DNA from 3 places in the Methylobacterium aquaticum genome. Region 3 is predicted to be linked to each of the others. Evidence: riboswitches for the same ligand, from Rfam matches in the RefSeq annotation. Region 3 holds a riboswitch; each other region holds the start of a gene.
The links. Region 3 has a riboswitch for thiamine pyrophosphate ahead of thiC (phosphomethylpyrimidine synthase ThiC). Riboswitches for the same ligand answer to the same signal wherever they lie in the genome.
Positions count from the first base shown of each region.

Region 1 (4,110 bases), 3.3 Mb from region 3:
ACAGCGCCTCGGGGGTCGGCCCGAGGGTGAGCAGGGTCGCGAGACCTGAGACGATGCAGGTCATCATCACCGACAGGAGGAACGCGGTGACGAGCGGTGCGGCGGAAGCCGGCAGGCGACGGAATGAGGTTAAGGACAGCATGGCACGTCTTTCGGAACGGGCGGTCCGGCCCGGACGAGGCATTGCGCACCGCCCGGCGAAAATCCACCCGGGGAGTGCGTTGCTTGACGTGAGACGCTTACGGCCGGCCGAGACACGGGCCCGGCGACGGATTCGTCCCTAGCAGGCGCAGGGTCAAATGCCAAGCCGGCGGGCCAGTCGCCCCCGGCCAAGCCTTGCCGACCCGCCCGGCAGCGCCCATGTCATCAGCCATGTCCGACCAGCCTTGCCCCGCCCCCGCTCCGACGCCCACGGCCGCGGCGGATGGATCGGAGGCGAGCGACATCCCGATCGGCCTGTTTCGCGATTGCGTGGCGCTCCGCGACTGGCTGCTCAGCGAGGGCGCGCGGCTGCCGGAATCCGGCGATCTGCTGGCCGGCATGGCCGAGCGGCTGAACGCACTCGGCGTGCCGGTCGACCGGGCCACCACCGCCATCGACGCGCTGCACTCGGACTATTCCGGCGTCGGCCGGTTCTGGACCCGGGAGGACGGCGTCAGCTTCCGCCTCTTCCCGCATGGCGAGGTCACCGAGCAGGCGCTGGCCCGCAGCCCCTTCGCCCATGTCTACGGCACCGGCGAGTGGCTGATCCTCGACCTGCGCGAGACCCCGGACGATCGCTACAGCATCATTCCGGAATTGAAGGCGGCGGGGTACACCCATTACATCACCGTACCGCTGTTCTTCACCAACGGCACCAAGAACGGCGTCACCTTCGCGACCCGGGATCCGCGCGGGTTCGGCGACGACGACCTCGCCATCCTGCGCTTCATCATCCCGACCCTGTCGGCGGTGATGGAGATGCGCGGCCTCAACGCCCGTCTCGACCACGTGCTCAGGGTCTATGTCGGCGACGGGCCGCACCAGGCGATCCTGGCCGGCTTCATCCGCCGCGGCCAGGTCGAGCGGATCCGCTCGGCGATCCTGTTCGCCGACATGCGCGGCTACACCCACCTCACCGACGCGCTCACCCCGGAGGCCTCGGTGGAATTGCTGAACACCTATTTCGACTGCCTGGTGCCGCCGATCGAGAGCGAGGGCGGCGAGGTGCTGAAATACATGGGCGACGGCCTGCTCGCGATCTTTCGCGAGAGCGGCGACGATCTCGGCGGCGCGGCGCAGGGCGCGCTCTCGGCGGCGCAGGCCGCGCTCCGCCGGGTCGACGAGGCCAACCGCGCCGGGCGATTCCCCACCCGCATCGAGATCGGCATCGCGCTCCATCACGGCGAGGCGGCCTACGGCAATGTCGGCTCCGGCGCGCGCCTCGATTTCACGGTGATCGGCCGCGACGTGAACCTCGCCAGTCGCCTGGCCAAGCTCAACAAGGTCCTGTCCGAGCCGCTCCTGATGTCGAAGCCCTTCGTCGACTTCCTGTGGGGCGACCCCGAACTGCTCGGCACCCATCCCCTCGACGGCATCGCCGAGGAGATGGCGATCTATCGTCCGGGCAAAGGCGGTTGACCGAAGGCGGTTGACGAAGGCGAGCCGGCTCGCCACATTCCGGCCGTTCCAGGGAGATCCCCGGCAAGGGGCTGAGACACCGCTGGACCAAGAGCCTTCGGCTTTTCGGTCGGCGCGGAAATCCTTCGAACCTGATCCGGCTCATACCGGCGTAGGGATTGGACAGGGTCCGCCAGGATCCGAGCGCGCATCATCCGGCAATCGGGCGCCGTCCACTCTCTTCGGGCCACCGTGGAGACGAGGGTGCACGCGCAGACGATCGGACGGCGAGGCGGACCGTCCGAGATCCCAGACAGAGACCGCTTGCCGGAGCGCGCCGAAGGTCCGGTCGATGCGGCGGTGATCGGCGCCGGGCTGATCGGCCTGTCGATCGCGTGGCGCCTGGCGCGGGCCGGTCTCGCCGTCGCGGTGATCGAGCGCGGACGAGCCGGCGACGGCGCGAGTCTCGCCGCCACCGGCATGCTGGCGGCGGCCGCCGAGCACGAGCCCGGGGGCGAGGCCCTGTCGCCGCTCTGCCTCGAGAGCCAGCGCCTCTGGCACCGGTTTCGCGACGAACTCGAAGCCGAATCCGGCCTCACCATCGATTACCGCCGCGAGGGTACCCTCGTGATCGCGCTCGGCCGCGACGAGGTCGAGCGCCTGCGCTTCCGCCACGAGCTGCAGCGCCGCGATCATCTCGCCGTCGAGTGGCTGTCCGGACCGGCGGTGCGCGCCCGCGAGCCCGGCCTGCGCCCCACCGTCACCGCGGGCCTGTTCTGCCCCGACGACCACCAGGTCGATCCGGCCCGGGTGATGGCGGCCCTGCGCTTGGCCTTCCGCGCGGCCGGCGGCCGGCTGATCGAGGAGACCGCCGTCACCGCGCTCACCCGCGAGGCCGGCCGGGTCACCGGCATCGAGACCACGGCGGGCACGGTGCGGGCCGGCACGGTGGTGCTGGCCTCCGGCGCCTGGGCCGGGGAGGGGAACCTGGTGCCGGACCTCGCGCTCCCGGTGCGCCCGTTGAAGGGCCAGTCGATGGCGCTCCAGATGACGCCGCGCAGCGGCTCCCTCTCGCACGTGGTCTGGACCGAGCAGGTCCACATGGCCCCGAAGGGCGACGGCTCGCTCATCGTCGGCGCCACCGTGGAGGAGACGGGCTTCGATCCCCACCTCACCGCCGGCGGCGTCTTCGCCCTGCTGGAGGGCGCCCGGCGCGCCTTGCCGGGGGTGGAGGAGATGCGGGTGTCGGGGGTCTGGAGCGGCTTTCGCCCGACCTCCGACGACGACGCCCCGATCCTCGGCGAGGCCCTGCCCGGCCTCGTGCTGGCCGCCGGCCATCACCGCAACGGCTACCTGCTGGCGCCCGTCACCGCCGAAGCCGTCTCCACCCTGATCCTGCGCGGCGAGACGCTGCCGGTGGCCGCGCCCTTTGGCCTGTCCCGGTTCGCCCGTGTTTCCGGAGTCCCCGCATGAAGCTCCTCGTCAACGGCGAGCCCCGCGAGAGCGAGGCCGCCACCCTCGACGCCCTTTGGCGCGCCGAGACCGCCGACCTCGACTTGAGCGGCCCGCAAGGCTTCGCCATCGCGCTGAACGGCGCGGTGGTGCGCCAGCGCGACTGGGCCGGCACGGCGCTCGAGGAGGGCGACCGCGTCGAGATCGTGCGGGCGATGCAGGGAGGGTAGCGGTTGCGAGATCGTGCGATGGGGTCGCGCTGCATCACCGGTGCTTTCTTCATCCCACCCTCGACCTCATCCTGAGGTGTCAGTCGATCGAAGATCGACTGACCTCGAAGGAGGGCTCCAGCTGGCTCGGAGATTTCTGGAGCCCTCCTTCGAGGCCGCTACGCGGCACCTCAGGATGAGGTGGTGGGTCGGAGATCAGGTATCCGTTGCTAGGAATCAGCAGGCGGAGACATCTCTTCATGAACGCCTTCGTCTACATCCTGCGATGCGTCGACGAGAGTTACTACGTCGGCTCGGCACGCGGTGAGACCCTCGACAAGCGCCTAGGCGAGCACTAGGCCGGCACCTATCCCGGCTACACGCGCGAGCGCCGGCCCGTGACACTCGTCTATGCTGAAATGTTCGAGCGCATCACGGACGCGATCGCGATGGAACGGCGCATCAAAGGCTGGAGCCGCGCCAAGAAGGAAGCGCTGATCCAAAGTGACTGGGACCGCCTCAAGCACTTGGCCAGACGGAACTGCGTGCAGAATAAGTCAGATTTAGGTGCGATTGGTCATCAGGAGTTGCCGACAACGCTCGACGTTGTTGGTGATTCCCACCCTCCAACCTCATCCTGAGGTGCTAGCGCATGCGAGCCTCGAAGGAGGGCTCCAGAAGGCACTGCGATCCCTGGAGCCCTCCTTCGAGGCTCGTTTCACTCGCACCTCAGGATGAGGTCGTGGGTGGGACATCGGCGAAACGCTCGTACGAACTATCTATGAAATCCGGAGAAACCCCATGACCGACACCCCCGACGATCCCTTCGTCATCGCCGGCACCACCCTGT
Region 1 covers NZ_CP043627.1:28,478-32,587, forward strand. Annotated here, with positions in the region: gene F1D61_RS00160 (DUF2798 domain-containing protein) at 1-142, opposite strand, end outside; gene F1D61_RS00165 (adenylate/guanylate cyclase domain-containing protein) at 373-1,620, shown strand; TPP riboswitch at 1,662-1,796, shown strand; gene thiO (glycine oxidase ThiO) at 1,864-3,072, shown strand; gene thiS (sulfur carrier protein ThiS) at 3,069-3,281, shown strand; partial or broken gene F1D61_RS00180 (GIY-YIG nuclease family protein) at 3,521-3,799, shown strand; gene F1D61_RS00185 (thiazole synthase) at 4,062-4,110, shown strand, end outside.
Region 1: it holds a riboswitch for thiamine pyrophosphate, as region 3 does, so the genes downstream of both, thiO (glycine oxidase ThiO) here and thiC (phosphomethylpyrimidine synthase ThiC) in region 3, are expected to answer to the same signal.

Region 2 (4,110 bases), 2.8 Mb from region 3:
GCCCTGCACCTGACCGGCCGCGACATCTCCGAGGCCAGGCTCGTCGTCAACGGCGCGGGTGCGGCGGGCATCGCCTGCATCGAGCTCGTCAAGGCGCTGGGCTTCCGCTCCGAGAACGTGATCCTGTGCGACACCAAGGGCGTGGTGTTCCAGGGCCGCACCGAGGGCATGAACCAGTGGAAGTCGGCCCACGCGGTCGCGACCTCGAAGCGCACCCTCGAGGAGGCGCTGGAGGGCGCCGACATCGTGTTCGGCCTCTCGGTGAAGGGCGCCTTCACCCCTGAAATGATCGCCTCGATGGCGCCGCAGCCGATCATCTTCGCGATGGCGAACCCGAATCCGGAGATCACTCCCGAAGAGGTGGCGCAGGTCCGCGACGACGCGATCGTGGCGACCGGGCGCTCGGACTACCCGAACCAGGTCAACAACGTTCTGGGCTTCCCCTACATCTTCCGCGGCGCGCTCGACGTGCACGCGACCACGATCAACATGGAGATGAAGATCGCGGCGGCGCAGGCGCTCGCCGCGCTCGCCCGCGAGGACGTGCCGGACGAGGTGGCGGCGGCCTACCAGGGCACGCGGCCGCGCTTCGGGCGCGAGTACATCATCCCGGTGCCGTTCGATCCGCGCCTCATCTTCACCATCCCGCCGGCGGTGGCGAAGGCCGCGATGGAGACCGGGGTCGCCCGCAAGCCCATCGACAACATGGACCGCTACCGGGCCCAGCTCTCGGCCCGGCGCGATCCCGTCGCCGGCACGCTGAACCGGGTGTTCGAGCGGGTGCGCAAGTACCCCAAGCGCGTCGTCTTCGCCGAGGGCGAGGAGGAGGTGGTGATCCGCGCCGCGATCTCCTTCGTCAACCAGGGTCTCGGCACCGCGATCCTGGTCGGCCGCGAGGACCGGGTGATGGCCAATGCCGAGGCCGCCGGCATCGATCTCGCCGGCCGCGACAACATCGAGATCCACAACGCCGCGAAGTCCGACCGCAACAGCGTCTACGCGCAGTTCCTCTACGCGAGGATGCAGCGCAAGGGCTACCTGTTCCGCGACTGCCAGCGCCTGATCAACCAGGACCGCAACCACTTCGCCGCCTCGATGGTGGCCCTCGGCGACGCCGACGCGATGGTGACCGGCACCACCCGCAACTACTCGATCGCGCTCGAGGACGTGCGCCGGGTCATCGACCACAAGCCCGGCCACCGGGTGATCGGCGTCTCGCTCTGCCTCGCCCGCGGCCGGGTGGTGCTGGTGGCCGACACCGCGATCCACGAGATGCCGAGTGCCGAGGAACTCGCCGGCATCGCCATTGAGGCGGCGGGCGTGGCGCGGCGCCTCGGCTACGAGCCGCGGGTGGCGATGCTGTCGTTCTCGACCTTCGGCTTCCCCAAGGCCGAGCGCGCCGAGAAGGTGCAGGAGGCGGTGCGCATCCTCGACGGGATGCGGGTCGATTTCGAGTATGACGGCGAGATGTCGGCCGATGTCGCGCTGAACAAGGACCTGCTCGCCCAGTACCCGTTCAGCCGCCTCAAGCAGCCGGCCAACGTGCTGGTGATGCCGGCCTTCCACTCGGCGGCGATCTCCACCAAGATGCTGCAGGAACTCGGCGGCGCCCAGGTGCTCGGGCCGCTGATCGTCGGCCTCGACAAGGCGGTGCAGATCGTCCCGCTCGGCGCGACCGATTCCGACATCGTCAACATGGCGGCGCTGGCGGCCTACAATATCGGCGGCTGACCGGCGGGCCCATCCCTCCGTTCCCCCGATTCGCGACCCGGCCTGAAAGCCCGTTCGATCGAATCGGCCGCCTCGACATTCCCCTCGTCATTCCGGAGCCGTGCAGCGGAGCCCGGAATGACGGGGTGGTTTGCGATCTTCAGGATCCAGACGCCGACCCCAGGAGGGCGGCGTGGCCGCGAGGGATCGCCCTGGCGCCTGGGTCGCATCGCAACTTGACACCCGCCCCCACACCCCCACTCTTCCCCGCTCCCAGGGGAGCCTCGCGAGGAGGCTGAGATTCCGCCGGTCCGGACCCGTCCGGGCACCGCGGTGACCCTATGAACCTGATCCGGGTCATGCCGGCGTAGGGATGCGGGACCGGCGCGGCCTGGGGCCGATCGCTCCGTCTTTTCGCGCATGATCTCCGCTCGGTCTGGCCTTCGCCCGGAATGGGCGCGAGGTGGCCGTGATGTCGCAAGCGGAGATCGTCGAGGCCCTGCTCGACTTCATCGGACAGCCGGGCGCGAGCGAGGCGGAGTTCGAGGCGCTGGCGCTGCGGCTCTTCGCCTATCAGTTCACCCATAACGCGCCGTATCGCCGCTTCGCGCAACAGCGCGGGCGCACGCCGCTCGCCGTGCGGCGCTGGCGCGACATCCCGGCGGTACCGATCAAGGCGTTCAAGGACCTGACCTTGAGCTGCCGTCCGCCCGACGCGGCCGCGCGGGTGTTCATGACGAGCGGCACGACCGGGAGCGGGCGCGGCCGCAGCTATCACCCGACGCTCGCGGTCTACGACGCCTCGATGCTGGCGGGTTTCGCCGCCCGGATCATGCGCGGGCGGGACAGGATCCGGATGGGAATCCTGTTTCCGGACGAGGCGGCTTTGCCGAACTCCTCGCTGGCCCATTACCTGGCGCTGGCCAAGGACCATTTCGGCACGTCGGACAGCGCGGTCTTCGTCGGGCCGAACGGCCTCGACCTCGATGCGCTGCTGGCGGCTTTGGCGCAGGCCGAAGCCTCGGGCGAGCCCTATGCCCTTCTGGGAGCCACCTACGCCTTCGTGCCGGTGATGGACGCGCTGAAGGAGCGAGGCCGCCGCTTCGCCCTGCCGCCGGGAAGCTTCCTGTTCGATACCGGCGGCTTCAAGGGCCAGTCGCGTGAGATCGAGCCGGACGCCTTCTATGACGGGCTCTCGGCAAGCTTCGGCGTGCCGCGCGATTCCTGCCTCAACATGTACGGCATGACCGAGCTGAGTACCCAGTTCTACGACGACGGCAACGCAATCTGTCCGCCGGTGAAGTCCGGCCCGCACTGGATCCGCAGCCGCGTCGTCGATCCGCTCACCGGCATCGATGTCCCCGAGGGCGAGACCGGCGTGCTGGTCCACCACGATCTCGCTCACTTCAATTCCGTCTCGGCGATCCTCACCGAGGATGCCGGCGTGATCGTACCGGGCGGCTTCCGGCTGCTCGGCCGGGTCGAGGGATCGGCGTCGCGCGGCTGCTCGGTCGCGGTGGCCGAGTTCCTGGCCGCCGCGCAGGGATGAGCCCGCTCGAGGAGGCCGGATACCTGCCGGGGCTCGGCCCCGAATCGATCGGCCGGCGCGTCGTCGAGCATCGGGCCTGGGGCGAGACCGTCGCGGTGGCGCTGCCGGACCTGACCGGGGATCAGGCCGAGGCCCTGTGCCGCCATGTCCGCACCCGCGCCCGCGAGACCTTGCGGCGGATGGAGACGGGCCGGATCGTCGCGGCGATCGACCGGGCGAGCGCCTGCCTGCTTGACCGGACCCATCCGCTGCGCCGCAAGGCCGAGGCGCTGCTGCCGGTCGTCACCGGCTACGACCGCGAGACGGTGCGGCTCGGCCTGACGAGCTATCTGAAGACCTTCCGGCGGCCGCAGCTGCTGCGCTTCCTCGCCGAGGATTTTTCCAATCCGGGCGTGCTCGACGGCTTCCAGCCGGCGGTGAAGGGCGGGCTGGTGCGGGCGCGGGGGCCGGACCTGCTGCTGCATGTCTGGGCCGGCAACGTCCCGGCCCTGCCGCTGTGGAGCCTCGTCTCGGGATTGCTGGTCAAGGCCGGCACGGTCGGCAAGCTCGCCTCCGCCGAGCCGCTGACCGCCGGCTGGTTCGCGCAACTGATCGCCGAGGCCGATGCGGAACTCGGCGAATGCCTCGCCATCACTTGGTGGAAGGGCGGAGAAGGCGGGTCGGAGGCGGTGTTCCTCACCCAAGCCGAGTGCGTCATGGCGTATGGCGGCAACGACACCCTGGCGGCGCTCCGCGCGAAAGTCCCGGTCACCACCCGGTTCCTGCCCCACGGCCACCGCATCGGCTTTGCCATGATCGCCCGGGAGGCCCTGGACAGCCGGCGCGCCGGGCCGCTCGCCCGCCTCGCCGCC
Region 2 covers NZ_CP043627.1:6,198,632-6,202,741, forward strand. Annotated here, with positions in the region: gene F1D61_RS28545 (NADP-dependent malic enzyme) at 1-1,731, shown strand, start outside; TPP riboswitch at 1,984-2,086, shown strand; gene F1D61_RS28550 (hypothetical protein) at 2,183-3,259, shown strand; gene F1D61_RS28555 (acyl-CoA reductase) at 3,256-4,110, shown strand, end outside.
Region 2: it holds a riboswitch for thiamine pyrophosphate, as region 3 does, so the genes downstream of both, F1D61_RS28550 (hypothetical protein) here and thiC (phosphomethylpyrimidine synthase ThiC) in region 3, are expected to answer to the same signal.

Region 3 (4,110 bases):
TGATGACCCCGCTCTTCACCAGCACAATGCGCAGGGCCGCCATCGGCAGGAAGAAGGCGAGGTAGATCACGATCGAGCGCTCGCCGCAGGCCCGGAGCATCGCCGTGACCGGACCGCCGGCCCGGGTCAGCAACGCCGCCGCGCACACGATGGCGAGCGCGCCGGCCGCCCCAGCACCAGGCTCACGCCGGGCAGGCTCGCGAGGTTCGGGTGGGAGGGGAAGCCGGACGGCGTGACGACGAGGACGCCCTCGACCAGGGCCCAGGCGGCGAGCCCGAGGAGCGCGAGGCCGCTCCGCGCCCGCACCCTGTCGGCGAGGGCGAAGATCCGGGCCGCGAACAGGTAGCCGGCGACGAAGTAGACGAAGCGATCGCAGAACTCGTCGATCAGGGTCGAGCCGGTATGGATAGGCGCCAGTTGCAGCAGGGCGGCGCCGATCAGCAGCACCGGGCCGGGCACCCGGCGCAGCAGCTTCACGGCGATGGAGAACACCGCCAGCAGGTAGATGAACCAGAGGGTCGAGTACGGCTCGATCAGGCCGTGGGCGAGATGGGCGAGGAACGCCCCCGGGCCCGCCCCCTCGGTGATCTGGCCGTACTTCACCGCCGACTGGAGTACCATCCACAGCAGGTAGAAATAGGCGAAGTGGACGATGCGCCGGTCGGAGAAGAGCCGCCAGTCGCGATCGACGACGCGGCCAACGAACAGGCCCGACAGGAGGAAGAAGTCGGGGATCCGGAACGGTTTGGCGAACTCGACGACGTGGTGCATGAAGCCCTCGCCCCCCATCGCCTCGCCGACTCCGAGGGTGGAGTGCATCATCACCACCAGGATGATGCAGATGCCCTTGGCGACGTCGACCCAGGCGAGGCGCCCCGCCTCCGGCGCGGCGCGCGGGCGCAGCGGCGGGCTGACTGGATCGTCCGGCCGGACCGAGAGGGCGGGTTCGGTGTTGGGGCGGGCGGACATCGGGCGTCTCCACGAGGATGCCCCGAGCCTCGCAGGCAGACGTAAAGATCGGAGCCGGGGCGGCCGGTCGAATCGTGCGGAAATCGGCCAGGATGGATTCACCATCCCGCCGACGACTACGGCCGCCCTATCGAAAGCTCCGCCTGGTCTCCCGCCGCGTCCGGGTCATCCGCGTCGCGGTGTGGAAATCGTCCGGCTTGCCGCGGACCCAGGCGAGGAAGCGGGCGATCTCCGGCTCGGCCCGCAGGCTCTCGACGTCGCTGAGCCGGCGCGCCAGCTCGGCCTCGCTGTGGCGGGCATGGATCGCCGAGTGGCAGATCTGGTGCAGCTGCACCGTCTCGCCATGGGTACCGCCCTTCAGCTTCGGCGTCAGATGGTGCCGGCTCTGGCGGGCACCGGGCGGGATCGGCCGCTCGCAGAGCGGGCAGATCACGACCTTCGGGGTCGTGTAGGCATGGGTGGAGGGGTCGTCGTCGCGCCAGAGCCGATCACGGCGTCCCAAGGCAGGCTCCTGAAAGACGGGGACATCTCACGGTATCTGGGGCGCCGGGCGGGCGGGGGACAAGGCGGCGCGACCATCGGCGCGACGGCCTGGATGCCGCAGCGTTCCGCGACCCGCGATTGACAAACCCGACCCGTCGCCGGACAGTGGCGCCGTTACCGAGGGGAGCCCCCGCCGACAGGGGCTGAGATTGGACGATCGTGCGTCCTGACCCTTGAACCTGATCCGGTTCGTACCGGCGGAGGGACGGGAACCTGCCATGATCGACGTGACCCGTGCGTCCTCGCGCCCCGAGGCCGGATCGTCTCCCCGGGAGAGATCCATGAACGCACCGATCCTCGCCAAAGACCTTCCGCACAGCGTCACCACCGGGCCGATCACCGGCTCGGCGAAGGCCTATGCGTCGCCGAGGGACCGCTCCGACTTGCGGATTCCCTATCGGGAGATCGTCCTGACCGATCCGGGCGAGGCGCCCGTGCGGGTCTACGATCCCTCCGGCCCCTATACCGAGACGGGCGCCCGCATCGACCTGCGAGCCGGCCTGCCGGAGATCCGCGCCCCCTGGATCGAGACCCGCGGCTATGCGGCGGTCGCGCCCCGGGCGGTGAGGCCGGAGGATAACGGCTTCGTGCCCGAGGACAGACTGGTGGCGCCGTGCCCGGCCGCCCGCACCGTGCGCCGGGGCGAGGCCGGCCAACCCGTGACCCAGTACGAGTTCGCGCGGGCCGGGATCGTCACCGAGGAGATGATCTACGTCGCCCACCGCGAGAACCTGTGCCGCGAGGCGATGCTGGCCGGCGCCGAGGGCAAGCTCGCCGACGGCGAGAGCTTCGGCGCGGCGATCCCGCCCTTCATCACCCCCGACTTCGTGCGCGAGGAGGTGGCGCGCGGGCGGGCGATCATCCCGGCCAACATCAATCACACCGAGTTGGAGCCGATGGCGATCGGCCGCAACTTCCTCGTCAAGATCAACGCCAATATCGGCAACTCGGCCGTCACCTCCTCGGCCGCCGACGAGGTCGAGAAGATGGTCTGGGCGATCCGCTGGGGCGCCGACACCGTCATGGACCTCTCGACGGGCCGCAACATCCACAACATCCGCGGCTGGATCCTGCGCAACGCGCCGGTCCCGATCGGCACGGTGCCGATCTACCAGGCGCTGGAGAAGGTCGGCGGCGATCCGCTCAAGCTCGACTGGGCGGTGTTCAAGGACACGCTGATCGAGCAGGCCGAGCAGGGGGTGGATTACTTCACCATCCATGCCGGCGTGCGCCTCGCCCACGTGCCGCTCACCGCACGGCGGGTCACCGGCATCGTCTCGCGCGGCGGCTCGATCATGGCGCGCTGGTGCCTCGCCGGGCACCGGGAATCGTTCCTCTACGAGCGCTTCGAGGAGATCTGCGACATCTGCCGCGCGTACGACGTCTCGTTCTCGCTCGGCGACGGCCTGCGCCCGGGCTCGATCGCGGATGCCAACGACGCGGCGCAGTTCGCCGAGCTGGAGACCCTGGGCGCACTCACCAAGATCGCCCACGCCAAGGGCTGCCAGGTGATGATCGAGGGCCCCGGCCACGTGCCGATGCACAAGATCAAGGTCAACATGGACAAGCAGCTCAGGGAGTGCGGCGAGGCGCCGTTCTACACGTTGGGCCCGCTCACCACCGACGTGGCGCCGGGCTACGACCACATCACGTCCGGCATCGGCGCGGCGATGATCGGCTGGTACGGCACCGCGATGCTCTGCTACGTCACCCCGAAGGAGCATCTCGGCCTGCCGAACCGCGACGACGTGAAGACCGGCGTCATCACCTACAAGATCGCCGCCCATGCCGCCGACCTCGCCAAGGGGCACCCGGCCGCGCAAGTGCGGGACGACGCCCTGTCGCGGGCCCGGTTCGACTTCCGCTGGGAGGACCAGTTCAACCTCTCCCTCGATCCGGATACCGCGCGCGCCTACCACGACGAGACCCTGCCGAAGGACGCCCACAAGGTCGCGCATTTCTGCTCGATGTGCGGCCCGAAATTCTGCTCGATGAAGATCACCCAGGACCTGCGCGCCGACGTGCTCGCCATGGAGGAAGCCTCCCGGGTGGTCGCGGAAGCCACACCCCTGAGCGAAGCGGAGCGGATCGCCGGCATGGCCCAAAAATCGGCGGAATTCTTGGGCGAGGGCGGGAGGCTCTACGTCGAACCCGGCGAGTAAGGACCCCCACGCGATGCCGATGCAGGCCCCCGCCACCCCGCCCGGGCCTGCCCCGTCCGCCGATCCGGGATTGCCCGTGCGGGGAGGCCCGCGTCCCGGCTCGATCGTGCGCCGCCTCGTCGTGTTCGGCCTCGGCCTCGCCGTGCCGATCCTGATCTTCGGCGGCGTGGTCCTGTGGCAGTTCGCCGACGCCGCCCGCGAGCGCCTGGAGGCGGAGGCGCTCGGCCGCGCCCGGGTGGAGGCGGCGGCGGTCGACCGCGAGATCGCGAGCCTGATCGCCACCCTGGAGGCCCTGAGCCTCTCGAACGCGCTCCAGCGCGGCGACGTGACGGCGTTCCGCGAGCAGGTGCAGGAACTGGCCCGCCGCAGCGGCCTGCCGGCGATCCTGCGCGATTCCGACGGGCGCCGGCTGATCGACCTCGGCGACGAGCCGATG
Region 3 covers NZ_CP043627.1:3,354,501-3,358,610, reverse strand. Annotated here, with positions in the region: partial or broken gene F1D61_RS15245 (acyltransferase family protein) at 1-903, opposite strand, end outside; gene F1D61_RS15240 (restriction endonuclease) at 1,097-1,471, opposite strand; TPP riboswitch at 1,623-1,735, shown strand; gene thiC (phosphomethylpyrimidine synthase ThiC) at 1,794-3,674, shown strand; gene F1D61_RS15230 (ATP-binding protein) at 3,688-4,110, shown strand, end outside.